Regions from separate parts of the Shewanella sp. POL2 genome, predicted to be linked through region 2. Evidence: predicted binding sites of a transcription regulator. Region 2 holds the regulator's gene; the other holds the start of a gene.
What was found. Region 2 encodes MetJ, which represses methionine synthesis genes. Its sites were predicted from a motif close to TAGACGTCTAGACGTCTA; they were not measured.
Positions count from the first base shown of each region.

Region 1: the regulator MetJ is predicted to act here: its motif matches at 11,927-11,944, upstream of thrA (bifunctional aspartate kinase/homoserine dehydrogenase I).

Region 1 is NZ_AKZL01000009.1:3,479-19,690, reverse strand. Features, by position in the region: partial or broken gene alaS (alanine--tRNA ligase) at 1-822, shown strand, start outside; gene SHEWPOL2_RS03690 (aspartate kinase) at 832-2,088, shown strand; gene csrA (carbon storage regulator CsrA) at 2,207-2,404, shown strand; tRNA gene SHEWPOL2_RS03680 (tRNA-Ser) at 2,608-2,699, shown strand; tRNA gene SHEWPOL2_RS03675 (tRNA-Arg) at 2,720-2,796, shown strand; tRNA gene SHEWPOL2_RS03670 (tRNA-Arg) at 2,879-2,955, shown strand; gene SHEWPOL2_RS03665 (valine--tRNA ligase) at 3,363-6,239, opposite strand; gene SHEWPOL2_RS03660 (DNA polymerase III subunit chi) at 6,255-6,719, opposite strand; gene raiA (ribosome-associated translation inhibitor RaiA) at 7,890-8,246, opposite strand; gene SHEWPOL2_RS03650 (cytochrome b/b6 domain-containing protein) at 8,544-9,233, shown strand; gene SHEWPOL2_RS03645 (cytochrome c) at 9,295-9,744, opposite strand; gene trpR (trp operon repressor) at 9,934-10,209, shown strand; gene SHEWPOL2_RS03635 (hypothetical protein) at 10,241-10,618, opposite strand; gene slyD (peptidylprolyl isomerase) at 10,811-11,473, opposite strand; gene thrA (bifunctional aspartate kinase/homoserine dehydrogenase I) at 12,117-14,585, shown strand; gene thrB (homoserine kinase) at 14,582-15,520, shown strand; gene thrC (threonine synthase) at 15,579-16,212, shown strand, end outside.
Region 2 is NZ_AKZL01000097.1:2-13,671, reverse strand. Features, by position in the region: gene SHEWPOL2_RS18900 (pentapeptide repeat-containing protein) at 1-605, shown strand, start outside; gene phsA (thiosulfate reductase PhsA) at 1,094-3,376, shown strand; gene SHEWPOL2_RS18890 (4Fe-4S dicluster domain-containing protein) at 3,389-3,955, shown strand; gene nrfD (NrfD/PsrC family molybdoenzyme membrane anchor subunit) at 3,958-4,902, shown strand; gene SHEWPOL2_RS18880 (sulfite exporter TauE/SafE family protein) at 5,035-5,778, opposite strand; gene metJ (met regulon transcriptional regulator MetJ) at 5,886-6,200, opposite strand; partial or broken gene metB (cystathionine gamma-synthase) at 6,413-7,577, shown strand; gene SHEWPOL2_RS18865 (bifunctional aspartate kinase/homoserine dehydrogenase II) at 7,589-9,982, shown strand; gene metF (methylenetetrahydrofolate reductase) at 10,261-11,154, shown strand; partial or broken gene SHEWPOL2_RS18855 (methyl-accepting chemotaxis protein) at 11,224-13,145, opposite strand; partial or broken gene SHEWPOL2_RS18850 (MarR family transcriptional regulator) at 13,365-13,670, shown strand, end outside.

The DNA of each region.
Region 1 (16,212 bases), on a different contig from region 2:
GTCAAACCTGCTGAGCTGAAACAGGTTGAAGAGTTAGTTAACACCCAAATTCGCCGCAACCATGAGCTGAAAGTCGCTGAAATGGCGATTGATGAAGCCAAAGAAAAAGGCGCTATGGCACTCTTTGGTGAGAAGTACGATGCTCAGGTGCGTGTTGTCACCATGGGCGATTTCTCTATCGAATTGTGTGGCGGTACCCATGTTGGCCGTACCGGTGACATTGGTCTGTTCAAAATTACCTCTGAAGGGGGTATCGCTGCGGGCGTTCGCCGTATCGAAGCGGTAACCGGCGCGGCAGCGATGGCCTATGTGGCACAGCAACAGGCACAACTTGAGGAAGCGGCAGCACTACTTAAAGGCGATACTCAATCCGTTGTGACCAAGCTTAAAGCCCAGCTGGATAAAATGAAGCAGCTTGAAAAAGACATGCAGCAACTGAAAGATAAGTTAGCTGCGGCAGCGAGTGCGGATTTAGCGGGTGATGCGGTTGTGGTTAATGGCGTTAACGTGCTGATTAAGAAGCTGGAAGGCGTTGAGGCGGGTGCACTGCGCGGCCTGCAAGATGAGTTAAAGCAAAAGCTGAAATCTGCCGTTATCCTGCTCGGTGTTGCTCAGGAAGGCAAAGTGAACCTTATCGCGGGTGTGAGCAATGACTTAGTTAGTAAAGTCAAAGCTGGTGAACTGGTTGCTATGGTTGCTGCACAAGTGGGCGGTAAAGGTGGTGGTCGCCCAGATATGGCTCAAGCGGGTGGTAGCCAACCAGAAAATCTGGATGCGGCTCTATCTCAAGTATTACCTTGGATTACTGAGCGTTTAGCTTAAGAGGTTGCTGTGCTCGAAAAACGAAAGCTTAGTGGTAGCAAGCTTTTTGTGAAGAAGTTTGGCGGCACCTCGGTGGGTTCGATTGAACGCATCGAAGTGGTTGCTGAGCAGATTGCAAAGTCCGCTCACAGTGGTGAGCTGCAAGTATTGGTCCTTTCTGCTATGGCAGGAGAGACAAATAGGCTATTTGCGCTTGCGGCGCAAATCGATCCCCGCGCAAGTGCGCGGGAACTCGATATGCTTGTCTCTACGGGTGAGCAAATCAGTATTGCGTTAATGGCGATGGCGTTGCAACGCCGCGGTATTAAGGCAAGATCCCTGACAGGCGATCAAGTGCAAATCCATACAAATAGCCAATTTGGTCGGGCGAGTATTGAAAGTGTTGATACGGAGTACTTAACCTCCTTGCTGGAACAAGGCATCGTGCCTATTGTGGCAGGATTTCAAGGGATCGATCCTAATGGCGATGTCACCACTTTAGGTCGTGGTGGTTCGGATACGACGGCTGTGGCGCTAGCGGCGGCGTTAAGAGCCGATGAGTGTCAAATATTTACCGATGTACCAGGCGTTTTTACGACAGACCCTAATATCGACAGCAGTGCTAGACGTCTCGATGTGATTGGTTTTGATGTCATGCTCGAAATGGCTAAGCTCGGTGCTAAGGTGCTTCATCCTGACTCGGTCGAATATGCACAACGGTTTAAAGTACCGCTGCGGGTGTTGTCGAGTTTTGAAGCTGGTCAGGGCACATTAATTCAATTTGGTGATGAGTCTGAGCTTGCGATGCCCGCATCCGTACAAGGAATAGCGATCAATAAGGCCTTAGCAACCTTGAGCATTGAAGGGTTATTTACCAGCAGTGAGCGTTATCAAGCCTTATTAGCCTGTTTGGCTCGGCTTGAGATAGACGTTGAGTTTATTACTCCTTTGAAATTGAATGAAACGTCACCAGCGGAGTCTGTCAGCTTTATGTTGGCCGAGACGAAAGTGGATGTTTTATTGCATGAGCTTGAAGTTTTAAGCGAAAGTCTTGATCTAGGCCAATTGAATGTTGAGCGTCAACGTGCAAAAGTGTCCTTAGTTGGCAAAGGTTTACAGGCAAAAGTTGGATTATTGACTAAGATGTTAGATGTATTGGGTAACGAAACAATCCATGCTAAGTTACTTTCGACATCGGAGAGTAAATTGTCAACTGTGATCGATGAAAGGGACTTACACAAGGCAGTTCGAGCGTTGCATCACGCATTCGAGCTAAATAAGGTGTAATTAAATAACTGTTTGAGTATTGAATACTATTAATTTGTACTCAGCTGACCCTATAATAAGCCCATCTACCGGATGAGTGCCGTGTGTAAGCTGAATTAAGACATAAAGGAGCTATCGAATGCTGATTTTGACTCGTCGTGTTGGCGAAACACTGATGATTGGTGATGAAGTCACAGTTACAGTGCTAGGGGTAAAAGGCAATCAAGTGCGTATCGGTGTGAATGCACCGAAAGAGGTTTCTGTTCACCGTGAAGAAATCTATCAACGCATTCAATCTGAAAAATCAGGTACGCCTTCAGAAGGCGGTAACTTTTAATACGAAGCTTATGCGAGTATTAGTCAGATAAAAAAGTCAGTTTTTAAACTGACTTTTTTATTTTTGAAACCGAAAGATTGGCGTAAATCAACACATTGGCTTGATATAACCGCAATGTGATTAAAAACAGTTCAAATGGAATCGGTTTCAGAAAAAGGGTTTGACTTATTTTCGTCAAACAGTAATATGTGCGCCAAGAAAACGGAGAGGTGGCCGAGTGGCCGAAGGCGCTCCCCTGCTAAGGGAGTATGGGCTTTATCTCCCATCGAGGGTTCGAATCCCTCCTTCTCCGCCATTTCTTACAAATAAAAAACTGCGCGTGTAGCTCAGCTGGATAGAGTACCTGGCTACGAACCAGGCGGTCGGAGGTTCGACTCCTTCCATGCGCACCATTTCTGCATCAGTTATGTTTAACTCATCAGGTTTGAATTTCAGACGAAATTTTGTAATTAGTGCTTCAAGTAAGTGTTTTAAGCGCGTGTAGCTCAGCTGGATAGAGTACCTGGCTACGAACCAGGCGGTCGGAGGTTCGAATCCTTCCACGCGCACCATCTACTTAGTTAGATTTAGATAAGCCTTGCAAGCAATTGCAGGGCTTTTTTTATGGGATTTTTCTGGATTATATTGCTTCAATCCTTATCTCTTGTTGAGCTTTACGCATTGATAGCCCGTCTTTTACGCCACGTTATGCTTGTTGAAATGCCAACGCCTTAAGCGATGATGTTTATCGCTCTGGCTTGCTATTTTACGTGTGATAAAGAGATAGCAATGGGCTAGCAATATCTGCCGTAAAAGAGAGAAGGGGAGATAAGCATGGAACAAGGGATCGATGAGCTTCTTTGGGTCTTAGGGGGGCGAGTTCTGAGAGAGGTTTGAAGAGTGTTAACGCGATTTAGGATGGAACAGGGGAAATAAAAAGGGCTGTAAAATACAGCCCTTTTTAGCGTAGATGTCGTGATTAGGCTTCTAGCTTAGCAAACTCGGCTTTTTGCTCTTTTAGTTTGTCCATATCACGGCTGAGATCGGCCATCTTAGCGCGCTCTTTATCAATGACGGCTGGCGGTGCTTTTGCCACGAAGCCTTCATTGGATAATTTACCTTCGATACGGGCAATCTCTTGAGTCAGCTTTTCAAGCTGCTTGTCGATACGAGCCATTTCGGCCGCTACATCCACCAGACCTGCCATCGGAATTAATAATTCCATTTCGCCAATCAGACCTGTGGTCGACATTGGCGCCGTTTCACCTTCACCAAGAATTGTCATACTTTCTAAGCGCGCAAGCGTTGTGAAGAAGGCTTGGTTAGCTTCAACACGGGCTTTGTCTTGGGCACTCACGCCACGCAGTAGGGCATTTAATGGCTTAGAAGGCGCTATATTGAGCTCTGCACGGATATTACGAACCGCAACAATGACTTGCTTAACCCACTCGAGATCGGCCATCGCGGTCGCATCTACTTTGGCAGCATCATAGCTTGGGAATGGTGCCAGCATGATGGTGTCGCCTTGGGCGCCTGTCAGTGGTTTAACGCGTTGCCAGATGGTTTCAGTGATGTACGGCATCATTGGGTGCATCAGACGTTGCATCGCTTCTAACACATTGACCAGTGTATGGCGGGTGCCACGCATTTGCGCTTCATTGCCGTTTTGCAGCACTGGCTTAGTTAACTCTAAGTACCAATCGCAGAACTGGTTCCAAGTGAACTCATACAGCGTGTTAGCCGCAAGGTCGAAGCGGTAGTTTGCCATGTGGTCGTCGTAGGTTTTTACGGTTTGGTTGAATAAACCGATGATCCAGCGATCCGCCAGTGACAGTTCCATCTCACCGCCTTGGTAATCCGGTGAGTTCGGGCCGCAATCTTGGCCTTCGGTATTCATGAGCACGTAACGTGACGCGTTCCAAAGCTTGTTACAGAAGCTGCGGTAACCGTCCAAACGCTTCATGTCCCAGTTGATATCACGGCCAGTTGAGGCCATTGCCGCTAGGGTAAAGCGCAGGGCATCAGTACCGTGGGCTTCGATACCATTTTCAAATTCTTTACGGGTGCTCTTTTCGATCTTGGCGGCTAGTTGAGGTTGCATCATGTTGCCAGTGCGTTTTTCAACGAGGGCTTCTAAATCGATACCGTCGATCATATCTAATGGGTCAAGTACGTTGCCCTTAGATTTTGACATCTTGTTACCCGCTTCATCGCGGATAAGACCAGTCACATAAACGGTTTTAAATGGTACCTGTGGCTTACCGTCTTCATCTTTGATGAAGTGCATGGTCATCATGATCATACGGGCAACCCAGAAGAAGATGATGTCAAAACCCGTGACCAGCACATCGGTCGGGTGGAAGGTTTTTAAATCTTCAATATTGTCAGGCCAGCCTAAGGTCGAGAATGTCCACAGGGCAGAGCTGAACCAAGTATCCAGTACGTCTTCATCTTGGCGCAGGGCGATAGCATCATCGATATTGTGCTTAGCACGCACTTCAGCTTCGGTGCGGCCCACATAAACTTTACCGTTCGCATCGTACCAAGCGGGGATGCGGTGACCCCACCATAATTGGCGAGAGATACACCAATCTTGAATGTCGCGCATCCAAGAGAAGTACATGTTTTCGTACTGCTGCGGCACAAACTTAATATCGCCATTTTCAACGGCTTCGATGGCAGTTTTCGCCATAGGCGCAACGGCAACGTACCATTGGTCGGTCAGCATCGGCTCAATAACTACGCCTGAGCGGTCACCGTAGGGCACTTTTAGGCTGTGTGGCGCGATTTTTTCGAGCAGACCTAAGGTTTCAAACTCTGCCACGATTGCATCACGGGCTTTGAAACGATCTAAACCTGCGAAACGCTCAGGTAGGCTGCCATCTAAGGTGGTGTTGATGGTGCCATCGGTATTGACGACTTCGGCTGATGCGCGAATGGCCGCATCTAAGGTCAACACGTTGAACATGGGCAGCTTATGGCGCTTACCAACTTCATAGTCATTAAAGTCGTGGGCAGGGGTGATTTTCACGCAACCTGTACCAAAAGCCATGTCCACATAGTCATCGGCAACGATTGGGATGCGACGATTAACGATAGGCAGCAGAATAAATTTGCCGATCAGTGCTTGATAACGCTCATCGTCTGGATGAACTGCAACCGCGCTATCGCCTAACATAGTTTCTGGACGCGTGGTGGCGACTTCGAGGTAATCTTTACCGTCAGCAGTCAGTTCGCCATCGGCTAATGGATAACGCAGATGCCACATGTGGCCTTGCTTTTCTTTGTTTTCCACTTCGAGATCAGAAATCGCGGTATGCAGCTTGGGATCCCAGTTTACTAAGCGTTTACCACGGTAAATCAAATCATCTTCATAGAGACGGACAAACACTTCTTGAACGGCTTTAGACAAGCCTTCGTCCATGGTAAAACGCTCACGGTCCCAATCCACAGAGGCGCCCATACGACGTAGCTGCTTAGTGATGGTGCCGCCCGATTGCGCTTTCCATTCCCAGACTTTTTCCATAAAAGCATCGCGGCCAAGATCATGGCGGCTCTTGCCTTCTTCGGCTTCAAGCTTACGCTCAACCAGCATTTGAGTCGCAATACCCGCATGGTCAGTACCGACTTGCCACAGGGTGTTTTTACCCTTCATACGTTGGTAGCGGATCAGGGTATCCATGATGGTATCTTGGAAAGCGTGACCCATGTGCAGACTGCCCGTCACATTGGGCGGTGGGATCATGATGCAATAGTTGCCCTGTGAGGCATCGCCGTGGGGCTTAAAGTAACCTTGCTCTTCCCAGTTTTGGTAAAGAGTCTGCTCAATGGACTGAGGATCGTATGTTTTTTCCATGGGAACGTATCTGTCTCAAGCTAAATTAAGTGGATGTGTTGCTAAATTTTGGGTTGTTAATTCAATCCCTAAGCCACGATATTGGCGGTAGCGTTCACGTGCTATCGCCTTATGTTGGTCGTCATTAGCTACAAAATCGAAGATTTGACCAAAGTTTACCGCAAATGGCGGTACTTGGTCTGCAAGATTAATCAGAAGTTGACGACTTTTGTTAGGTCCAAGTCGATCAAAACCGATTTCAACGGGGGAACCCGTGGTTGGGCCTTCACCTTTGAGGTTATGGGGGACAAATGCACTGGGTTCAAACTGCCATAGTAACTCGTCGATTTTGAAGGCGATGTTCTTGTCCTGACAGTGAATATAGACCTGCTGCTGGTTTATAAATCCCTGTTGGGCCAAGCGGCAAGCCAATTGATACATGTCACTAAAGGCCGTGTTCACGCCCATCGGCGGCAGTAGATAAAACAGCGCTTGAGTCATGATTTCAATGCCTTGCTTTGAGTTATGGACGAACGGGTAAGTCTACACTAAAACTCGAGCTGGGTTAACGCTTCGCTCTGGGGTTTTTAGCGGTAGATTAAGCTACGGGGGACAGGTGTCTCACTTAAACAGTTACTGTGCGAAATGTTCACCAATTTGAGAACAAGCTTAATACTAAGTGCTTATATAAATGGTTGAACGACTATCGAGTATAAAAGCAAAGCGCACCCGAAGGTGCGCTGGTTGAAAGACTGGTCAAACAAACTATTCCTCCTAGGTTATTGAGCATTGTTATTAAAGGATTCATTGACGCTTTGTGAATAAACAAACAGATATTGCATTAGATTTGTTTATTCAGCATGTTAACTCATTTTTCAACTTACAACTTTCGCTTACATTTTCACTTACGATTACACTTTAGAACATAGATAAAGAAATCTGGCCGATAGTTAGTACTCAAAAAGGTACTGGGTATTTTGCTGTTAAGCAGCTCGCCTTGTTCCGTGTTATCTAAATTCTTTTTACTCACTATTTGTAATATGCCCACTTGCTCATATTACCGATAACGCTATTAACCTCCTCATATTGTTTGACTGTTAAGAAGCTAATTCACCTAAAGTGGCCTTTCATGGTACCTATGTGGCTCTATTGCTAACGTCCTCCTCTTGGTTGTTACATTTGGGCTTGAAGAGTGTGTAAGACTTAAACTGGCAATATGATGTAGTAGGTTACTCCTTAATGATCGACTCGTGAGTTAACACCCCTTAGTGCATTTGTCGTTAGTTTTTGGTCATCGGTTTGTACTTTTAGTAACCTCTCATCTCATTTGATAATCAGATGGGAAACGCATAAACATTACAGCTTGGCGTTACCGAATTTATGTGGCTGCTTTAATGCTTTATGTGACTACCTGTGTCACTGTTTTTGAGTGTGAGTTTTGTATGGCGGCGTACTCCTTCTTGTGGTGGTATTAAATGCTATTAAGCTGAAATTCACATCACTTCGATTCTGCTGTCACTTAGTAAAGTGTAGTAGTTATTTAAAGCTTCACACTCTTTTTACTGGCCATTAGGATAGCCTATCAAACTTTTGCTAAAAAATGTGACCTATTAAACCTTATCTACTTTTATGCTCTCGAAGTGATGTGGTCTCGCACTAACATCGAGTAACTTAAGCTGCATCTTCCTCCTCGTAATCATCCTCGACATTAATAGCCTCTTCGGGATGAGCAATGGATGTAAAACGTTGTGCTTCAGGTTTGTGGGTTAAACGATTAAGTTGCTTCTCTAATTTTTGACCCATAGCAGTGATAGCTGCATAAAGATTATCGTGTTTAGCTTGAGCAAAAAGTTCTCCATTTGGGATGCCAACCGACGCTTCAATTTTGAAACCAGGTTTCTCCTCGGTAATAATGACATGGGGATTAATCAACTGCACATCATGTCTAGAAAGTTTCTCCAAACGGCTTTCAATGCGTTCACGGATTGGGGCAGTTACTTCTAATTGCTTGCTCGTAATCTTTAGCATATGTCGAACCTTCTATTTATTTTCTTCAGTTTCAGATTACCAATCTACACCTTTAAAAACGAGATCTAAATCACATATTTTGTCCGGTTAGATACTGTTCGTTGGATATTTGATCGCTTAGACAAATCTCGGTGATTCTTAGCCGAAAAGGCTTGTATTGGCTATCAGAACAGGCCATATTTGATGGGATAACTCCGCAGTCTTTCCTATCATTTACCTATCTTTACTTTAAGTTTTTCATTAGATCCCGATAAAATACCTTCACTTATTTCATTGTTTCGTCGAGTGGCAGGTATTATGGAAACCGAACATATCAAAGTTAAGGTCTGGGATTTACCCATACGCTTTTTTCACTGGGGCATGGTGGCCCTAATGGCCTTATTGTGGTGGAGCGCCGAAGTGGGCGAAATGCAATGGCACCAGATCTTTGCTTATAGTCTGTTGATCTTGATTGGCTTTCGTCTTTTGTGGGGCTTAATTGGCAGTGATACAGCCAGATTTAGCCACTTCGTGCACCACCCTAGGGTTGTGTTTGAGTATTTAAACGAAGTTCGAACAAAGGGCGTGTCTGTGGTATTAGGACATAATCCGATGGGCGGTTATATGGTAATTGTGTTGATTGCCATTATTAGCTTACAGCTAATCACTGGACTGTTTGCTACCGATGATGTGTTTACCGAAGGTCCGCTATACAGCTATGTGAGTGCTGATACAGGTTCGTTTCTCACTTGGTTACATAAGATGAATTTTAACCTGATCTTGGCCTTAACTGCCGTGCATGTGTTGGCAGTTATTGTGCACGCGCTTAAAGGTGACAAGTTAGTAGGTGCGATGGTTAGCGGTTACAAGCGTGTATCTAAGCTTGAGTACGCAAAGTTAGAGTCTCAGTTGGTTTTTAAATCACTGTGGCTGGCATTAATCCTGCTGCTAATCATCGCAGGGCTTGTATTTACTTATTTGATGTGGCCTGTAGTGCAAGTGCTTTAGCGGATGCTCAGGAGTAAAAAGCCTGCATATTGCAGGCTTTTTACAAGAGATTACGAGAACATTAATCTTTTTTGTAAACGTCATGGCAGCCTTTACAGCTCTTGCCAGTATCCATAAAGGCTTGCTTGATTTCAGCTTGGTCACCTTTCTGAGCAACAGTCGCTAAAATTGCAGCATTTTCTTGGAAGGTTTTCATCTTAGCGTCAAAGTCAGCCTTGTCTTGCCATACTTTGGCTAGGGCTTCGGTATCGCCTTTATCTGAACCTTCAATAAAGCCTTCGAAAGGGATGTGTGAAAGCGCAGCGACATTTTTTGCGCGCATCGCAAAGGTTTCAGCATCGAAAGGCTTTTTACCTTTCATCATGGCGCCCATATCACCAAAGTTATAAGCAATTAAGCTGAATCCAGATTGGCGATATTGAATCGCATCTTTTGCATCTTCAAAATTGTGTGCTTGAGCAGTTGAAGCCAATAAGGTACCGGCAACGAGAGTTAGGAGTAATTTTTTCATCGTATTCTCACAAATTAGCGTCGAAGTGTGACATTGCTCTGCTATTGTACACAAATTAACTCAATGTACTAGAAGCAAATTTGTCAGTTTTTGTCTAGATAAGAGGGATAAACGTAACAAGTTATTTGCCGGTAGAGTAAATCTGCTAAACTGCCGTTGTAATGCTTAAACAATACTTATGGGGCGATTATGCGAGCCAATTGGGACTTAGTATTAGAAAAAATTTTGAGCCATGGGAATTATGAAGAGCTGTCGGTATTGTTTCATTTATTGCTGACCGAGGAAGAGCGCAGCGCTATTGCCGGTCGGCTAAAAGTCTTCCAGCTATTGCTAAATGGAGAAATGAGCCAGAGACAAATTGCTGCCGAGTATCAGGTGAGTATTGCGACTATTACCCGTTGTTCTAACTATTTAAAGAATATGGCACCTAGCCATAGGGATAAAATCCAACAGCTTATCAGTTAATTATTGGGTCTCCATTAGACTAGATATTTGATTAAAACTGGGGAGTTGTCGGTATTTTATGTCGGCGGTGGATGGAGCGTCTAACGAGAATATAAAAACTATAACTGAGTAACATAATGGCCAACAAAGGATAAAGATTTTTAGGGAAAAATTTAAAAATAGCTAAGGCAGAAAAGAGATAAATAAAAGGCAATAAATCGTAAATTGTCTTAGGTAGATATCCAGATTTTCGACGTTTTACAGGATCGGTTCGGCGATTTTGAGAACGTAAATTGTAAATTCTGGCGCCCAAAACAAACACAACAAGAGCAGCAATCAGCGCATAATCAGGTTCTAGCAGCATAAAGCTTAAACAGCCTAGTACCATATAGCCAAAGGGTAAAACTTCATATACTGGTTTTGCTAACATATGCACTCCGTTGCGTGATGTTTATATCGATTTGAAAATATTGTTTTTTTAGCTGAAAATGCTGTTTGATTTTAAACTTCCCTATTTACCTGCTGATTATAATCATTTGGCGATAAAAAAAGCACCTCCTTATTTAAGGAAGTGCTTTTTTATCAGCTCCTCTGGGAGGGCTATTAGGCTTGTGAACCTACATTAGCCGCGACAGCCGCAGCCACCGTTGCCATCGCATCCCGCTTTAGGTGTGTCACAAGCTTCGTGATCATGGTCATGGTGGTGATGCCCATGGTCATCAGAACCCCCGCAGCAACCACCAACATCATGACCTGAGCCACCACAGCATCCGCCGCCATGGTCATGTTCATGGCTGTGTCCATGACTGCCACATCCGCCGTGTGCATGAATATGCCCATGGGCAATTTCTTCAGCTGTCGCTTCACGTACATCGATGACTTCAATGCTAAAGCTGAGTGCTTGGCCTGCTAATGGATGGTTGCCATCAACAATCACAACATCATCTTTAACTTCGATGACTTGAACTGGACGCTGGCCCATTTCGGTTTCTGCAATAAAGCGCATACCTGGCACGATGTCTTCGATATCACCGAATGCTTCTAATGGTACTGCCTGGCGAAGGCCATCATGGTACGGACCATAGGCCTCTTCGGCACTGATCGTCACGTCCAGTTTTTCGCCCTTAATTTTACCTTCTAATGCGGCTTCTAATCCTGGGATTAGGTTTTCTGTACCATGCAGATACAACATTGGTTCGGCATCAAAAGAGTCTTCTAAAAGTCTGCCTTCTTGATCTGATAAACGGTAATGAATGGTTACCGCGCTGTGTTGGGTGATCTTCATATCGCCTCCGGTTCGGAATGTGCGCGCATAATAACGCGCTTTTAGGGTGCTGGCGATAATTTGAAGTTGCTTATGTTAGATATCGCACAGCTTTTTGTGAGTTCGATTTACTGAGATTTAAGACGATACAAAATATGAATTGTGGTTTTTTATGAGTTGCCCTTTGTTATGTGCGGAAATAGACTGAAATGCTTTAATTTTCGAATGATGAAAAAATATCATTATAAATTATTTATTTTTTAATAGGTTAAATTGAGTGTAATTGTCTGGCATTACGTTTACGTAAACAGTTTTGTATTGATGAAAACGTATTTTTAGCCTATGAAAACTTGATATTTATTAATCTTGAATCACTAATTTACTCAAGTGAAAGATTTGTGCATAAATAATCCAGTTTGGGGGTTGACAAGGTTAGGTGAAAAAGGCAATTCTGTTTAACATCACATTGACATAGATAAGTCTAAACGTATGCATAGCCTTGGTTTCGTAGTAATTACCATTATTACAACCACCACTACAACCAGAGTGGGGGCGGGCTGATACACCCTAAAGAATTTTAACGACGAGCCCGCTTCCCACAAAGAAGCGGGCTTTTTTGTTTTTAGCTTATGTTTCTTAGTCGGGCGCGGTACAGGAGATCAAGATGAAAGTGATGAAATTTGGTGGTACCTCGCTTGCAAATTGGCAGCGATTTTCAATGGCGGCGGATATTGTTGCCAAGGCAGCGAAAGCTGAGCCGGTCGCGACAGTGCTCTCTGCGCCTGCAACAGTGACAAACGCTCTGCTAGAAATGGTCGATGTGGCGGTGAAAGGGGAAGATTATTCGCCAGTCATTCAACATGTTGAGCGGGTGTTTACTTCGCTCTATCAGGATGCGGTCAGTTCTGGACTCTCGAGCAGTCAAAGCGAAGTGTTGTTCGCCGGACTGAGTGCGCAGCTTGCGCGTTGGCAGGACAGATTACGCGGCATTACGCTGCTGCAGGAATGCCCTGACGGAGTACGCGCCGAGATCGTTGTTGCGGGTGAGCGTTTGTCTGCTGCTTTGATGGAGCAAGTCATGCTGGCAAAAGGCATCACTTCGGCGCAGCTAGATCCGCGTGAGCTGTTTTTAGGCCGTGGTCGTCCGCTCGAATCTGTGGTGGATATTGCCGTCAGTAAACCGCGATTCAAAAATCTTGCCCTCAATGAAAAACGGGTTTGGGTGATGCCCGGCTTTACTGCCGCCGATGAAGACGGCAAGGTCGTGACCTTAGGCCGTAACGGTTCTGACTATTCCGCTGCCGTGCTGGCCGCTTGTTTAGATGCTTCAAGTTGTGAGATCTGGACCGACGTTGACGGCGTATACAACACCGATCCTCGGGTTGTCACCGATGCTAAATTGTTGTCACAGCTCAGTTATCAAGAGGCGATGGAGCTGTCTTATTTTGGGGCTAAGGTGCTGCATCCTAAAACCATTGCACCTATCGCCCAGTTTCATATTCCCTGTTATATCAAGAACAGTTTTAACCCCGATGCGCCAGGTACTCTAGTATCGAATCAGGCCGATGAAAGCGGTTTGCAGGTGAAGGCCATTTCTAATCTGGATAATCAAACCATGTTTGATGTATCAGGCCCCGGCATGAAGGGCATGGTCGGCATGGCGAGCCGCACGCTGGCGGCAATTTCCCGTAGTGGTGTTTCCGTGTCACTCATCACCCAGAGTTCTTGTGAATACAGCATCAGCTTTTGTGTGGCGACCAGTGAGTCCGCCAAGGTGAAATCGGCGCTTGAGCAAGAGTTTGAGTTAGAAATTAAAAGTGACTTGCTAGAACCGATTGCAATGCGCCATGACTTAGCCATTGTCTCGTTAATTGGCGATGGCATGCGTACCCATAAAGGTGTGGCGGCGCGGTTTTTCCAAGCATTAGCACAGGCGAGTGTGAATATTATCGCGATTGCCCAAGGCTCTTCTGAACGTTCTATTTCAACTGTGATCGAACAGCGTAAGACCAAACATGCGGTTGCCGCCTGTCATCAGGGCTTTTTCGATGTGCAGCAGTATTTAGATGTGTTTTTAGTGGGTTGCGGTAACGTTGGCGCAGGCTTACTGGAGCAGATCAAACAACAGGCGAGCGTGCTAAAAGAGCAGCACATTAGCATCCGTGTCTGCGGTATCGTGAATTCAAGCAAGATGTTACTCGATAGTGCAGGTATCGATTTAAACAATTGGCAAAACCTGCTTGCCGATAGCCAGCAGCCAAGCGATATACATGCGCTATTGGCGTGGGTGAAAGAGCAACAGTTATTAAACCCTGTGCTGGTGGATTGTACTTCAAGCGATCAAGTATCGAACCAGTATTTAGAGGTGATGAACGCGGGCATGCACGTGGTGACGCCGAATAAAAAGGCTAACACTCGCGATTACGCCTATTACCAAGCTTTGCGTCAAACAGCATTAAAGCAACGTCGGCAGTTTCTGTATGAGACCAACGTGGGCGCAGGATTACCCGTTATCGATAACTTGAAAAAACTGTTATTCGCCGGTGATAAATTGCACAAGTTTAATGGCATTTTGTCAGGCTCCTTATCCTTTATCTTCGGTAAACTCGATGAGGGGATGTCACTTTCTGAGGCGACTAAACTGGCGCGGGAAAAATGCTTTACTGAACCTGATCCTCGCGATGATTTAAGTGGCATGGATGTGGCGCGTAAGGTACTGATTTTGGCCCGTGAAGTGGGTTTGAAACTTGAACTAAATGATATTGTTGTCGACTCAGTCTTACCCGTAGGTTTTGATGATTCAGGCGATGTGGAAAGTTTTATGGCGCGTTTACCCGAGGCTGATGCGGCGATTGCGGCGCGAGTGGCTGAGGCGAAAGCGCAGGGTAAAGTGCTGCGTTATGTGGGGCAGATTGAAGAAGGCGCGTGCTATGTGCGTATCACCGAAGTCGATGCTACCGATCCACTTTATAGCGTAAAAGGCGGTGAAAATGCCTTGGCATTCTACAGCCGTTATTATCAGCCGATTCCCTTTGTGCTACGTGGTTATGGTGCGGGCACAGAAGTGACTGCGGCAGGTGCCTTTGCCGATGTATTAAGAACCTTAAATTGGACTCGTGAGGTGAGTGTATGAGTTTGACCGTTTACGCTCCCGCCTCTATGGGTAATGTGGGTGTGGGTTTTGATTTATTGGGCGCAGCACTTGCGCCCATCGATGGCAGTTTACTGGGCGATAGAGTCACGATTGCTGCAGCGGATGCTGGGGTGAGCCTCACTCAAGTGGGAGCGTGGGCGCATAAGTTACCCAGCAATCCCGAGGAGAATATCGTCCATCAATGCGCGGTGTTTTTCTTAAAAGCCCTTGGGAAAGAAAACCAAGGTGTGGCATTAACCCTAGAGAAAAACTTGCCCGTCGGCAGTGGCTTAGGCTCGAGTGCCAGCTCTGTGGTTGCAGCGCTTTACGCGCTGAACGAACATTTTGGTCGCCCCTACGATAAGCAAGCACTGCTTGAGCTGATGGGTGAGTTTGAGGGCAAGATCAGCGGTAGTGTGCATTACGATAACGTTGCACCCTGTTATTTAGGCGGCATGCAGCTGATGCTCAATGTGCCTGGTGCTATCTGCGAGGCGATCCCCAGTTTTAAACAATGGTATTGGGTGGTGGCGTACCCCGGGATTTCACTCTCTACGGCCATGATGCGTAAACTCATGCCAGAACAATACGATAAGTCTGTGGTCATCGATTTTGGCCGTTATTTAAGTGCTTTTGTACATGCCTCTTATCAGCAAAATGCCCAGCTTGCGATTCAAGTATTAAAGGATGTGCTAGCCGAACCTTACCGCGCAGCGGCGATTCCGGGTTATGACAATGCCAGAGCAGCACTCGCCGAATTAGGCATGTTAACCACAGGTATTTCCGGTAGCGGGCCAACCCTGTTTTCGGTGACCGACGATCTCGCCACCGCCAATGCTGCCAAAGCATGGTTAGAGGCCAATTATCTGACCGAGGCGGGCGGCTTTGCCCATGTTTGCCGCCTCGATGAGCTAGGTACGCGCAGGGTAGATTAATTTTTTACTTTTAACGCATTAGCCCTAAAAGGCTGGGCACTAATAAGGTCGAGTGAGCATGGAACTATATAATTTAAAACACCCTTCGCAGACAGTGAGCTTTAAAGAGGCGGTGCAATTAGGACTCGGTAAAGACAGAGGGCTGTTTTTCCCAACTCAAATCCCGGTGTTGCATGATATTGAGGCGCTTTTAGCGATGCCTTTTGTCGAGCGTAGTAAAAAAGTACTCGGTGCTTGGCTCGCCTCTGAGCTCGGGCAAGACGCGGTAGATCAACTGGTTGAGCGTGCCTTTAACTTTGATTTACCCTTAGTGGCGGTCGATGAGCAGCGCTCGTGCCTTGAACTCTTCCATGGGCCCACCTTAGCATTTAAGGATTTTGGGGCGCGTTTTATGGCGCAATGCATCAATGTCTTTGCTCAAGACTCGCGCTTAACCATTTTAACGGCAACATCAGGGGATACTGGGGCGGCGGTGGCCGATGCCTTTTACGGTCTTGATAAAGTCAATGTTGTGGTGCTTTATCCTAAGGGCAAAATCAGTGAATTACAGGAAAAAATGTTCACTACTTTAGGTGAGAACATCCACACAGTCGCGGTGGCGTCAGACTTCGATGCATGCCAGCATTTGGTCAAACAGGCTTTTGAAGATAGCGATGTACGAGATGGTTTGCATTTAAACTCGGCAAATTCAA
Region 2 (13,670 bases):
TGATGGCGCGCGCAGCCTCACAGGGGCGGTATTTTTTCTCGCAGCAATTTATCGCCTTAGCCGAGAGCCAAAGCCAGTGGCAAGACCTTGAGTTTGAAGAATGCGAGTTCTACGATTGCCAATTTAGCGACAGCACATTCCGTAACTGCAAGTTTATCGATTGCCGTTTTGTGGGTTGTAATTTAAGCCTGCTCAAGGTGCCCTTAAGCCAATTTAACGGTGTGAGATTTGAAGAATGTAAGCTGGTGGGCATAGATTGGACCCGTGCTGCTTGGCCGAGATTATCCTTTGCGGCACCTTTTAGCTTTAGAACCTGCATCTTAAACGACTGCTCTTTTATGGGCCTTAAGCTCGATGAAATGGTACTTGAGGGCTGTAAGGCGCAGGATGTGGATTTTCGTGAGGGCAAGTTTAATCGCGCCAACTTTAGTTACAGCGATTTTCGCCACAGCTTATTTGGCCGCACCGAGTTAATGGAGGCGGATTTCTCCGAGGCAACCGATTACGACATTGATATTTTTAACAACAAAATTAAAGGCGCTAAGTTTAGCCGCGATGAAGCGATTCGGCTGTTAAATGGCTTAGATATTACCTTGGTGGATTGACCTTATACCAACCTCATATCAGCACCTGTTCGCGCTAATAGGTGCTGGCATTTTATCCTTTTAAATGAACGGGTTTATTGTGACAGCGATATCGCGGTATCACTTTTTAACTTATTGTTTTTAAAATTGCTTTTAGGTTTTTTGATAACTTTTTATTGTGGTGCGTATTGTAAAAACACCTCAAGCGTACGCATCGATATGGCCAATCAACACTATTGATCTTATTCACGAATTTTTAGAACAATTTTAACTTTTAGTTGCCATAGATCACACCAAACTTGCCTATGTGGTTTACCACAATAGCCGCCTACCTCTTTCGGGATAACAATCACTCTGGAACAGCAAAATGCCAGCGCGTCTTAGGGCATTGGCATTAATAACTAAAAACCTGTGAGCAAATTTAGTGTTTCACCGCAGTGGTGACCCAAAGCCTAAGTTTGCGTGTGCCAATTGGTGCATAAGGGTGGATGAGTGTGATGGAGGTAACCATGATTGAGCTTAATAGGCGAACCTTTTTAAAGGGCGCAGGGGCCAGCGGTGCAACATGTGCATTAGCTAGCTTATTGCCGGGCAGCTTAGCGGCATTAGAGAGTAAGCAGCTAAAGGGCATGGGCAAAGAAATTGCCAGTATCTGTGAGATGTGTTCAACCCGCTGCCCGATTTCAGCGCGGGTGATTGAAGGTAAAAACGTCTTCATTAGCGGTAACAAGGCAGCTAAAGCTTTTGGCGGTAAAGTCTGTGCCCGTGGTGGTGCTGGCCATAGTTTGCTGTACGATCCACAGCGGATTGTTAAACCGCTAAAACGGGTTGGCGAGCGTGGCGAGGGTAAATGGGCGGAAATCAGTTGGGATGAAGCCTATCAACTGATTGCCGATAATCTTACTAAAATCAAGCAAGCTCACGGCCCTGAGGCGGTGGCGTTTTCCTCTAAATCCGGTTCGCAAGAAAAACACTTATTCCATCTCGCCACAGCGTTTGGCAGCCCAAATACCTTTACCCATGCATCTACTTGCCCAGGTGGTTATGAAATTGCCGCCAAGGCCATGTTTGGCACTAAGGTGAAACGCGATTTAAGTAACTCAAAATACATCATTAACTTCGGCCATAACCTGTACGAAGGCATCAACATGTCCGAAACCCGTGGCATGATGGCAGCGCAAATGGATAAAGGCGCTAAGTTGGTGGTGTTTGAGCCAAGATTCTCTATCGTCGCCGACAAAGCCGATGAGTGGTATGCAATCCGTCCCGGCACCGACGTAGCGGTCGCTTTAGCGTTATGTCATGTCTTGATTGAAGAAAATCTTTACGACAAGGCCTTTGTTGAGCGTTATGTCGAAGGCTTTGACACCTTTGCCGCCGAAGTAAAAGCCTATACCCCTGAGTGGGCCGAAACGATCTCCGATGTGCCCGCCAAAGATATTCGCCGTATTGCCCGTGAATATGCGGCTAAAGCGCCCCATGCGGTGGTGGATTTTGGTCACAGAGCCACCTTTACCACCGAAGAGTTTGAAATGCGCCGCGCGCTTTACGCTGCCAACATCTTGATTGGTAACATCGAGCGTAAGGGCGGGATCTACCTGGGTCAAAAGCCTGGCGATTATAACAAGCTCGCCGGTGAAAATGTGGCCCCCGTGCTGGGTAAGCCCGGCGTAAAAGATATGCCAAAGCCTGAGGCAAAACGTATCGACCAAGTGGAAGAACAGTACGCCATGATGTGGTCAGCGGGCGGGGTTTATCAAACCGTCCTCGATGCGACCTTAAGCGCGGTGCCTTATCAGTTACATGGCTGGGTGATGTCCCGTACTAACCCAATGCAAACCATGACCGACAGAGCGCGTGTGGTCGAAGCCTTGAAAAAGCTCGACTTTGTTGCAGTGTGCGATGTGTATATCAGTGAAACCGCGGCCTATGCCGACGTGATTCTACCTGAGTCTACCTACCTTGAGCGCGATGAGGAAATCGCTGACAAGTCCGGTAAAAACCCTGCCTACTATGTGCGCCAACGGGTAGTCGAAACCTTAGGTGATACTCGTCCTTCATGGCAAATCTTTAAAGATATCGGCCATAAGCTAGGGTTGAGTGAATTCTATCCATGGGAAAACATGGAGACCCTGCAACTATTGCAGGTAAACCGCGACACAGAGCTGCTGCGCCGGATCAAAGACGAAGGTTTTGTCAGCTTCGGTAAGCCGATTATGTTGCGTGAACCTAAAATGGTCGCCGAATTTACCAAGGCCTATGCCAATGCCAAACCTGCGGATGAAGACGGCACCTACGGCAGTTTACTCAGCTTTAAAACCCCAAGCGGCAAGATTGAATTGACCTCCGCCAAGGTTGAAGCCATGGCGCCAGGACGCGGCGTCATTAAATTCCGCGAAGTGCAGCTTAAAAAGCCAAATGAACTCTACTTTATCCAAGGTAAGGTGGCGGTGCATACCAATGGCGCGACCCACAATGTGCCCATGCTGGCAAATTTGATGTCGGATAACGCTGTATGGGTTCACCCAGATACCGCGAGCAAATTAGGTATCAGCAATGGCGACCCTATTCGCTTAACCAGCAGTGTAGGTACAGAGGAAGGTCATGCGTTAGTCACCCCGGGCATTCGCCCCGATACCGTGTTTGCTTATATGGGCTTTGGTTCTAAAAACAAAGAGTTGGTTAGAGCGACAGGCAAAGGTATCCACTGCGGAAACTTATTGCCCCACGTTACCGCGCCTGTGTGTGGCATGACGGTACACACCACTGGCGTCACGCTGGCAAAACGCTAATTGGAGGCTCAAATGACGAAAAGATATGTGATGGTGCACGATGAGAACAAGTGCATCGGCTGCCAAGCCTGTAACGTGGCTTGCCGCAGTGAAAACGGCGTACCAGAAGGGGTGACCCGTTTGCAGGTGAGAGTCGAAGGGCCGTATGGCGAAATGCCCAATCTGCACTTTAAGTACCACAGGGTGTCTTGCCAGCAGTGTGAAGATGCGCCTTGTGTGAAGGTGTGTCCAACGGGTGCGGCCTATGTGGGCGAAGATGGCATTGTCTCCATCCACGGCGACAAGTGTGTGGGTTGTATGTACTGCGTGGCGGCGTGTCCCTACAAAGTGCGTTTTATGAATCCCGAAACCAAAGTGGCTGACAAGTGTAATTTCTGTAAGGACACGCGTTTGGCCCGGGGTGAAGAGCCTGCCTGTGTGACTGTGTGCCCGACCGATGCCTTGGTGTTTGGCGATGCTAACGATCCACAAAGTGAAGTGGCCACACTGCTCAACACTAAGATCACTTACCAAGATAAGACCCATTTAGGCACTAAACCTAGGGTATATCGCGTTCCTACCAAAAGAGGGGGGATTTGATTATGAACAATACTTGGGGCGATATGGCGCAATATGATCCCGTCACTTGGCACTGGGTCATCGCCGTGTATTTGTTTATGGCGGGTTTATCCGCCGGAAGTTTGCTGATTGGCATTGGTTTGCGTTGGTTCAATCAAGAACAAACACAAGTTGAGAGCAATATCCTCAAGGCCGCAGCAATTATTGGCCCTGTGGCAATCAGCTTAGGCTTGGCTTGTTTAGTGTTTGATTTAACTAAGCCTTTCCACTTCTGGTTGATCTTAATTAACTACAACTTCCAGTCCGTTATGGCGATTGGGGTATTAGCGCTGCTGGCTTACTCACCCTTGGCATTTGCCTACGCGATTTTAGTATTGCGTGACGATTTGCCAAAGTGGGGCTTAGGTTTCCTCGCGCCTATCGCTAAGCTGCTGATGCCCTTTAGAAAGCTGATTGAAGTGCTGTTGTTTGTCCTCGCCATTGGTGTGGGCGCTTACACAGGCTTCTTAATCTCGGCGATGAATGCCTATCCGATGCTAAACACTGCGGTATTGCCTGCACTGTTCTTGGTATCGGGTTTATCAGCGGGTGCGGCGGCCAATGCGGTGCTGGCGCTGGTAATGTTCAAAACCGATAGCCACGACAAGACCTTAGCTAAAATGCATGGCTTAGAGCTGCCAGTGATGGCAATCGAAATCATGTTCCTGTTTATGTTGTTCTGCGCCTTGTACTTTAAGGGCGGTGCGGCGGCTGCGGCACTGGCATCACTCACCTCTGGCGTGTGGGCAAGCGTATTCTGGATTGGTGTCGTGGGGATTGGCTTTGGTGTGCCATTGCTGTTTATGCTGCTTCCCGCAGCGACTCGCCACACTAAGGGCGCAATGATTATGGTGGCCTGTGCCAGCTTAACTGGCGTGCTCGCCCTGAGACACTTTATTGTGTATGCAGGCCAAAGTTACTTAAGCTAACGTATTGATGCTAGCGCACTAAGCATCACTTAAATGCGATTAAGTGATGCTCGAATGGATGACAACTCGTATCCACAGCAACAAAAAGCACCGTTAAACGGTGCTTTTTTTATGGCTGCGATTGGCATGAGGTTATTGCGGTAATAACTCAATCACTGATTTGACCGTGAGCACTAAGGCGCTGATAGCGCAGAGGGCTAAGGTCGCCATCTTGGTCTTATGTTTATCCACATTTCCCACCAGTTTGCCCGCCACGAGATAGCCTAAAAAGACCGAGGGCAATAGCATTAGCGACAGCCAAAAGTGCTTGATTTCGAGTAGGCCCGTCACCCCAAGAATCGCCAAGGCAATGGTCGAACTAAAGATAAAGAAGGCCGATAACGCCGCGCGAAACTGCGAAGCATCCTTACCCGCCAATAAAATCGCCATCGGAGGGCCACCAATGGCGGCGATATTGCCAAAGATCCCCGAGACGACTCCCGCGCCAAACAGAGTCGCTTTGTTCACCGGCAGACTGAATTTATACAAACTGAGCACCACGGCGACTGCCACAATGGCTGCAATCGCCAGACCAAGAATCGGCTGCGGCGCAAACAGTAATAGGCTAGCACCGATAAAGCCACCGGGCACTCGACCGATGAGCGCGTATTGCAAGCCATTGAATTCTAAATGGCCGCGTTCACGCAATAGGGTGAGTAGCGCGATGGAAAATCCCATCACAATCACGGGGGCAGGCACTAATTGGGGATCGACGATATACAGCAACGGACTGGCGACCACGGCTAAGCCAAACCCAATCAGACTCTGGGTGAGGGCACCTAAAAACACAATCACAGACGCGATGGCAAGCGTTTGTGGATCGATCAAGGAGAACATAGGATTCCATCAAAACAAAATAGGGATCGTTACTTTAACCCACCACGCCGGATGAGCATTAACGATCCCTAATAATTAGTTACGGCAGGATTATGGACGCTTAAGCGTTATTCCATGTCTTCCCACTCGATCCCCATTTCGTCCATCAACCGCTTCGCTTCAGCGGGGATGCTGTCTGGGCACTCTTTCGACAGATCGGCATCATCAGGCAGAGGCTGGCCGGTGTAGGCATGCAAAAATGCTTCGCACAACAGTTCGCTATTCGTTGCGTGGCGCAGGTTGTTGACCTGACGACGCGTACGTTCATCCGTGAGGACTTTTAGCACTTTGAGCGGAATAGACACAGTAATTTTCTTTACTTGTTCATTCTTCTTGCCATGTTCAGCATAGGGGCTGATGTATTCCCCATTCCATTCAGTCATTGACTCACCTGTTATAACGCTAAATTCGGGGCAGATTTTAAACCCTTACAGATTACAGTCAAATTATTGCTACTATTTCTTAGCGATTGCAAACAGATTTCTTTATGTTTAGACGTCTAAACGTCTTAACGCCTATTGACGATACCACTGGGCTTAGGTACATTTAGACGTCCAGACATCTCTATCAGTCTACCGAATTTAGGAGTCCACCCATGGCAGAGCGTCAATTAGCCACATTGGCAGTGCGTCAGGGTATCGAAAGCGATACTCAATATGGCGCCGTGGTGCCGCCAATTTACCTGTCGACGAATTACGCCTTCGATGGTCATAAAAATCCGCGCGAATTTGATTACAGCCGTTCCGGCAATCCTACCCGCAGCATCTTAGGCGATGCCTTAGCTAAGCTGGAAAAAGGCGCAACCGGTGTGGTGACCTGCACTGGCATGGCCGCCATTACCTTAGTCACCACGTTGCTTGGTCCAGATGATTTACTGGTGGTGCCCCACGACTGTTATGGCGGTTCTTACCGCTTATTCACCAACCTAGCGAAAAAAGGCCAATTTAAATTGCTGGTGGTCGATCAAACCGACAGCCAAGCACTTGCGCAGGCCATCGCTCAGCAACCTAAAATGGTGTGGATTGAAACCCCATCCAACCCTTTGCTGCGGGTGGTTGATATTGAGGCTATCGACAAGGCGAGCCACGGTGTGGGCGCGTTAGTGGTAGTGGACAACACTTTCCTGTCACCGATTTTTGCAGCAACCGCTATTACTCGGCGCCGATATCGTTATCCACTCCACCACTAAATACATTAATGGCCATAGCGATGTGGTGGGCGGCGCGGTGATCGCCAAAGATCCCCAAATTGGTGAGACCTTACATTGGTGGTCGAACACCTTAGGCTTAACCGGTAGCGCGTTTGATAGTTATCAAACCCTGCGCGGCCTGCGTACTTTAGCCGTGCGCATTCGCGAGCACCAAAACAATGCCCAGCGTATTGTGGAGTTACTGACTAGCAGCCCAGTGGTGAGCAAAGTGTATTACCCAGGCCTTGTGGATCATCCCGGCCATGCCATTGCCGCCAAGCAACAAAAAGGCTTTGGCGCTATGCTGAGTTTTGAGCTTAAGGGCGGCGAGGCCGAAGTGGTCGCCTTTTTAGATGCCTTAAGTTTATTCAGCGTGGCTGAGAGTTTAGGCGGCGTCGAGAGTCTCGTAGCCGTGCCCGCGACCATGACCCACAGGGCGATGGAGCCGCAGGCGCGTTTTGAAGCTGGCATTAAAGACACCCTATTACGTTTGTCGGTTGGTATTGAAGATGCCGACGACTTAGTTGCAGATATTCAAGCAGGATTGGCCGCCGTAGCGGCTTGTCAGTAGAGGAATAATAGATGGCACGTTGTCACTTACATAAATTTGGTGGTTCCAGCTTAGCCGATGCCGATTGTTATCGCCGAGTCGCCCATATTCTGTTAACCCATGGCCATAGTGATGATCTGGTGGTGGTGTCTGCCGCGGGTAAAACCACTAACTTTTTATATAAATTATTGTCCCTGCGCGATAGCAACCAATTATGGCAAGAAGAATTACAAGTTCTTATCAGCTATCAGCAAGGCTTGATTGAACAGCTGTTATCCAACGAGCAAGCGCGGGATTTACGCGAGCGTTTAACCACAGATAAAGCTCAGTTAATCAGTCTATTATCTTTAGATGTACGCAATGATTACCAAATTAACCATGTGGTGAGTTTTGGTGAGCGTTGGTCGGCGCGCCTGATGGCAGCGCTGCTGCGTGAATCTGGCGTGGCCGCAAGCCATGTGGATGCCTGCTCGATTCTCGTAGCCGATGAGGCCGCCGTGCCGCAAATTCGTGTGCAAGAATCCCGCGCCAAAGTGCAAGCCTTACTGGCCGCACACCCTAACGAGCGCCTAGTGATCACCGGTTTTATCTGCGCCAACGAGCGTGGCGATACCTTGCTATTGGGTCGCAATGGCTCTGACTTTAGCGCCAGCCTAATTGCTAGCCTTGCCGACATTGAGCGCGTGACCATTTGGACCGATGTGGAAGGGGTGTTCAACGCCGATCCCAATAAGATCAACGATGCCAAGTTACTGAAAAGCATGTCACTTGCCGAAGCCGACCGCTTGGCACGTTTAGGCTCACCTGTGTTGCATTCACGCACTTTACAGCCGCTGTTTAACACTGAGGTGAGCTTGGCTGTGCGTTCAAGCTATGCCTCCCATACCGACTTTACCCTGATTGCGCCGCACAGTTCCTCAGCGAGTGCGCCCGTGGTGACCAACCTAAATGCCGTGGTGTTATTTGGCTTTAAGATCGCGGGTGATGTGGTCAGTTTGCTCGAGCAATTAGTCGAAGCGGGATTAACGCCACTGGCACATTGGGTATCGGCGCATCAACGGCTTGAGCTTGCCTATACCGCTGAAAACCAAAAACAAGTACAAAAATTATTGGATGCGCAGGCCGAAGCCCTCGGCATTAAAGATCTGCAAATTAATACCGAACTCGGTTTAGTGGCGTTGGTGAGTGCCGATGCCGAGCATTATCGCCGCAGCTTTGCCCGTTTACTGAGCCGCGATGCTAAGCCCTTGTTCAGTGGTGACTTAAGTTTGGTGACCTTAGTGCCACAGTCGCAGGTTAATCTGCTGACCCAAAAAGTGCATCGCCGCTGTGCTGGCCCGCGCAAACGCATTGGCGTATTGCTGCTGGGCGTGGGCAATATTGGCGAGGCGTGGGTGAAGCTGTTTAAGTCAGTTTCTCCCTCGTTAAATCAAGAGCTTGAAGCGCAAGTCGAGTTAGTCGGTCTGGTCACTTCCAGTAAAGCTTTGATTAAGTCCACAGGGGTGGATCTACAAAACTGGCAGCAGGAATTTGATACTGAAGCGACTCCTTGGCAGTATGAGCATCTATTTGAACAATTAGAACAACTTAACTGCGATGAACTGATTGCATTAGATATCAGCGCCAGCGCCAGTTTAACCCTGCAATACCCAGAGTTTTTCGAGCGCGGCATCCATATGGTCAGCGCAAACAAACTCGCGGGTTCTGGCCCACTGCCTTTTTATCGCGAGCTTAAAGAACAACTCGGTTATCGCCGTTTATTCTGGCGCTATAACGCCAGCTGCGGCGCGGGTTTACCTATTCAGCACGCCTTAAACGATCTGCGTAACAGTGGCGATAGCGTTGAAGCCGTGGGTGGGATTTTCTCTGGCACCCTGTGTTGGTTATTTGAAAAATACGATACCAGTAAACCCTTCTCGGAATTAGTGATTGAAGCACGTGGTTTAGGGATTACTGAGCCCGATCCTCGGGACGATCTTTCTGGTCGCGATATGCAGCGCAAGTTGCTGATTTTAGCCCGTGAAATCGGCCTAGAAATCGAGCTTGAGGATATTGAGCTGCGCTCCTTAGTGCCTGCCCATTTAGCGGATATTCCACTGGAGCAATTCCTTGCCCGCATCGGTGAGCTGGATGATGAATTATTGCAGCAATATGGCGCAGCGGCGGAACAAAACAAGGTGCTGAGATATGTCGCCTCCTTGGATAATAGCGGCGCAGTCCTTAAAGCCGAGGTGGGATTACAGTGGATTGATGCGAGCCACCCCTACGCCAACCTCACGCCCGGTGACAATGTGTTTGTGATCCGCTCAGCTTTCTATCAAGGTAATCCTCTGATTATCCGTGGACCTGGTGCTGGCCGTGAGGTAACAGCGGCGGCGGTGCAATCGGATCTGACGCAGATCTGTCGCGATCTACTGCAAGAATAGGAATAAACCTCGTATCTTCAAGTTGATTCGGCCAATTTTCATAGACTTAAAGGACTCATTTGAGTCCTTTTTTATTGGCGAAGATAAGGACTAAAATCAAGGTGATCAACGAGGGATAAGAAAATGCCAAAAAGGGGGATTTTTTGGCTTGACTTAACAGCCAGTTTCTCTAGTATATGGACATATAGACGTCCAAACGTCCATATGGATTAAACTACTGCATTAATAGTCGTACCAGTCGCGATAAGTGTCGCACTCGGGCGGTTGAGGAAATACACATGGCTTTTCATCACGCACAACATTCACATTCGCTAAACCAAAGTTTGTCTGAACTTAATGGCGATATTAATGTTTCTTTTGAGTTTTTTCCGCCATCAACCCCCGAAATGGAACAGATCCTGTGGAACTCTATTCGTCGTTTAGAGCCGCTGAATCCTAAGTTTGTCTCAGTAACCTATGGGGCAAACTCGGGCGTGCGTGACCGTACCCACGGCGTAATTGAACGTATTCAACAAGAAACCAACCTAGTTGCTGCGCCGCACTTAACCTTAGTGGATGCCAGTGATGAAGAGCTGTTAGATCTGGCAAAGCATTACTGGAAATCGGGTATTCGCGACATAGTGGCGCTGCGTGGCGACTTGCCTGCGGGTAGCCCAAAACCGACTCGCTTTGCGGTGGATTTAGTGCGCCTGCTGCGCTCAGTGGCCGACTTTGATATTTCGGTCGCCGCTTACCCAGAAGTGCACCCAGATGCGGCTAACGCTCAGGCGGATTTGATTAACCTTAAGCGTAAAATCGATGCCGGTGCGAGCCGTGCTATTACCCAGTTTTTCTTCGATGTGGAATCTTACCTGCGTTTTCGCGACCGCTGTGTTGCGGCGGGGATTGATGTCGAAATCGTACCCGGCATTCTGCCCGTGACTAATTTTACCCAGTTAAAGCGTTTTGCGGGTATGACCAATGTGAGCTTACCAAGCTGGTTACATAAGCAGTTCGATGGCCTTGAAAATGATGCCGGAACCCGTCAGCTGGTGGGCGCAAACGTGGCGATCGATATGGTGAAAGTGTTGTCCCGCGAAGGGGTGAAGGATTTCCACTTCTACACCTTAAACCGTGCGGAATTGACCTATGCGATTTGCCATACCTTAGGGGTTCGCCCAAAGGCGGTATAACGTTAACAGCATAAAAAAACGCCGCTATTTAGCGGCGTTTTGTTTTGCTTGAATCCTAAATCCTAAATCCTAAATCCTAAACTGAGCGAGAAGTGTGGTTAAGCGCATCGACAGCTGTGCTAACTCGTCTCCCGCCCGCGCCGTTTGTACGGCACTCTCGGTGGCATTGGTCGTAATATCATTAATATTATTGACGTTTTTATTGATTTCCGCCGACACAGCACATTGCTCGTTGGCAGCGCTAGCGATTTGAATGTTCATTTGACTAATGGTGGATACGGCTTGGGTAATGGCTTCGAGCGCTTCCCCCGCCTCGTGCACCAACGAAACACAGTTTTGCGTGGTGGCGGTACTGGTATTCATGGTGCTGACGGTCGATTTGGCGCTATGTTGCAAGGCTTCAATCATCTGCTGAATTTCGCTGGTTGAAGCTTGGGTACGGCTGGCGAGCGTACGCACTTCATCCGCCACCACCGCAAACCGCGGCCTTGTTCACCCGCACGGGCGGCCTCAATGGCGGCATTGAGGGCGAGCAAATTGGTTTGATCGGCAATATTACGGATAACGACTAATACCGAGTCAATCTGCGCGGTATTACGCTCGAGTTCGTTGATGGCGGTGGCGGCATGGGCTATTTCATCCGCCAGCAGACTTATAGTCGAAATGACCTTTTCAACCAGCAACTTACCATGTTCAGTTGACTCGCTGGCGTGGGTTGCAGCGTCAGCGGCATCAGTCGCATTGTGGGCAACTTCTTGTACTGTTGCCGCCATTTCATTCATGGCGGTGGCGACTTGTTCGGTCTCAAGGTGTTGCCGTTTTGCCATTTGCTGAGTTTCATTTGTAATAGCAGACATTTCTTCGGCCGATGTCGCCAGTAAGCTGGTGGAGTCAGAGACTTGAGCAACAGTCGCGTGGATTTTCTCAGCAAAGCGGTTAAAGGCGAGTGCAAGTTGGGCGATTTCATCTTTGCTCTTCACTTCAATCCGGCGGGTTAAATCGCCTTCACCTTCTGCAATGTCATTGAGCGCATTGGTTGTTTCGGCAATTGGGCGGGTAATACTCTTAGCGATAAACCAGGCAATGGCGGTGCCAATTAAGAAGGCGATAAAGCCTATCAGGATGAGTTTAAAGCGAATATCGGACATCGCTTGCTCAGAATGGCTTCTGTCCAGTGCAATATCGAGCACACCAAAGGTTTTGCCCGAGTAGTCTTTCATCCCATGACGATACAGGGCGTAGCTCTTGCCGTCTAAATCGATGGTACGAATCACTTCAGTACCTTGCATTACCTTGTTGAGTTCGCTGGAGGCGCTGGAGGCGCTGGAGGCGCTGGTGTCGGTGGTAAAGGTGCCACCAAAGGGGACAAAGTTGCCATCCTTAGGCAGCAAAAGAGTTATCTCTGCTTGGTAGGCATTTTTAAAATTGTCGAAGAAGGGCTGTCCAAATGACATACCAAACTCCACCGAGCCCGTATGTTGTCCTTGGTAATTCATCGGCACGAGGCCGCGGATACCTAAGCCTTCAACCCCGTATTCTAAACCGCTGAGGGGCTGCTTTTGGGTGTTGGTTTCGACAATGGTTTTACGGATTGCGGTGAGGTCATCACCAAATTTTTCAGGGCGATGCAGGCGTAAAAACGAGGTCGCGGGTGGGGTGTGAAACTGAAATTGCTGCACGGCAAAATCTTGTTTAAGGCGCGTAAATAGCGGTTGAGTGCGTTGAAGTAGTGCTTCACGGTCGCGCTCGGCAAAGTTACTTTGGATCTCAGGTGTGAGTGAGATTAAGGTTGCCATCGCCTGTGCTCTTTGTCCCGATGAGACGATATTTGCCACCGCGGTTTCGTATAACTTATGTAATTCCCGTTGCTCAGACTCCCTTATTTGGCGACTGAATTCTGATAGCACCAGCGGCATGATAAAGCTCATCACCGCAAATAGCAGTAGGCTGATGCCTAACACTATCCGAGTGCTAATGTTTAAATTCTTCACAGTAAACCTCCCAGTATCCGTATGTCTGTCTGAATATCTTTTTGAATATTATAGAGATACTGCTTTTTATATTTGCGAGCGGGTGAACCTTTTTCAGTTGTTTTTCAGTTTTTTGCGGATTTCGTGGCAGCGTGCACAGATCTTTTCTGAGCAGAAAATATTTACTTAGCCTGCTAACTAAGTATAATACTTAGCAGGCTAAGTAAATGAGTAAGCATCATGTATAAAGAGCTCGAGCGCTTAAAGGAGTTATCCCTCGCGGAACATTTAGGTCGCCTGCACCGCTTATGGCGTACCGTGGCGGATGTGGAATTAGCACCACTTGGGTTAACCCATCCTCGTTGGACCGCGTTGTGGAAGTTATTGCGTCTAGGTGACAACGTGAGCCAAAAGGTGTTAGCGGATGCGCTGGAAATTGAATTGGCTTCTTTGATGCGTACCTTAGGGCAACTTGAGGAGCAAGGTTTAGTCGAGCGTCATTGCTGCACTAAAGATAAGCGCGCCCGAATCGTGTCGCTAACACCC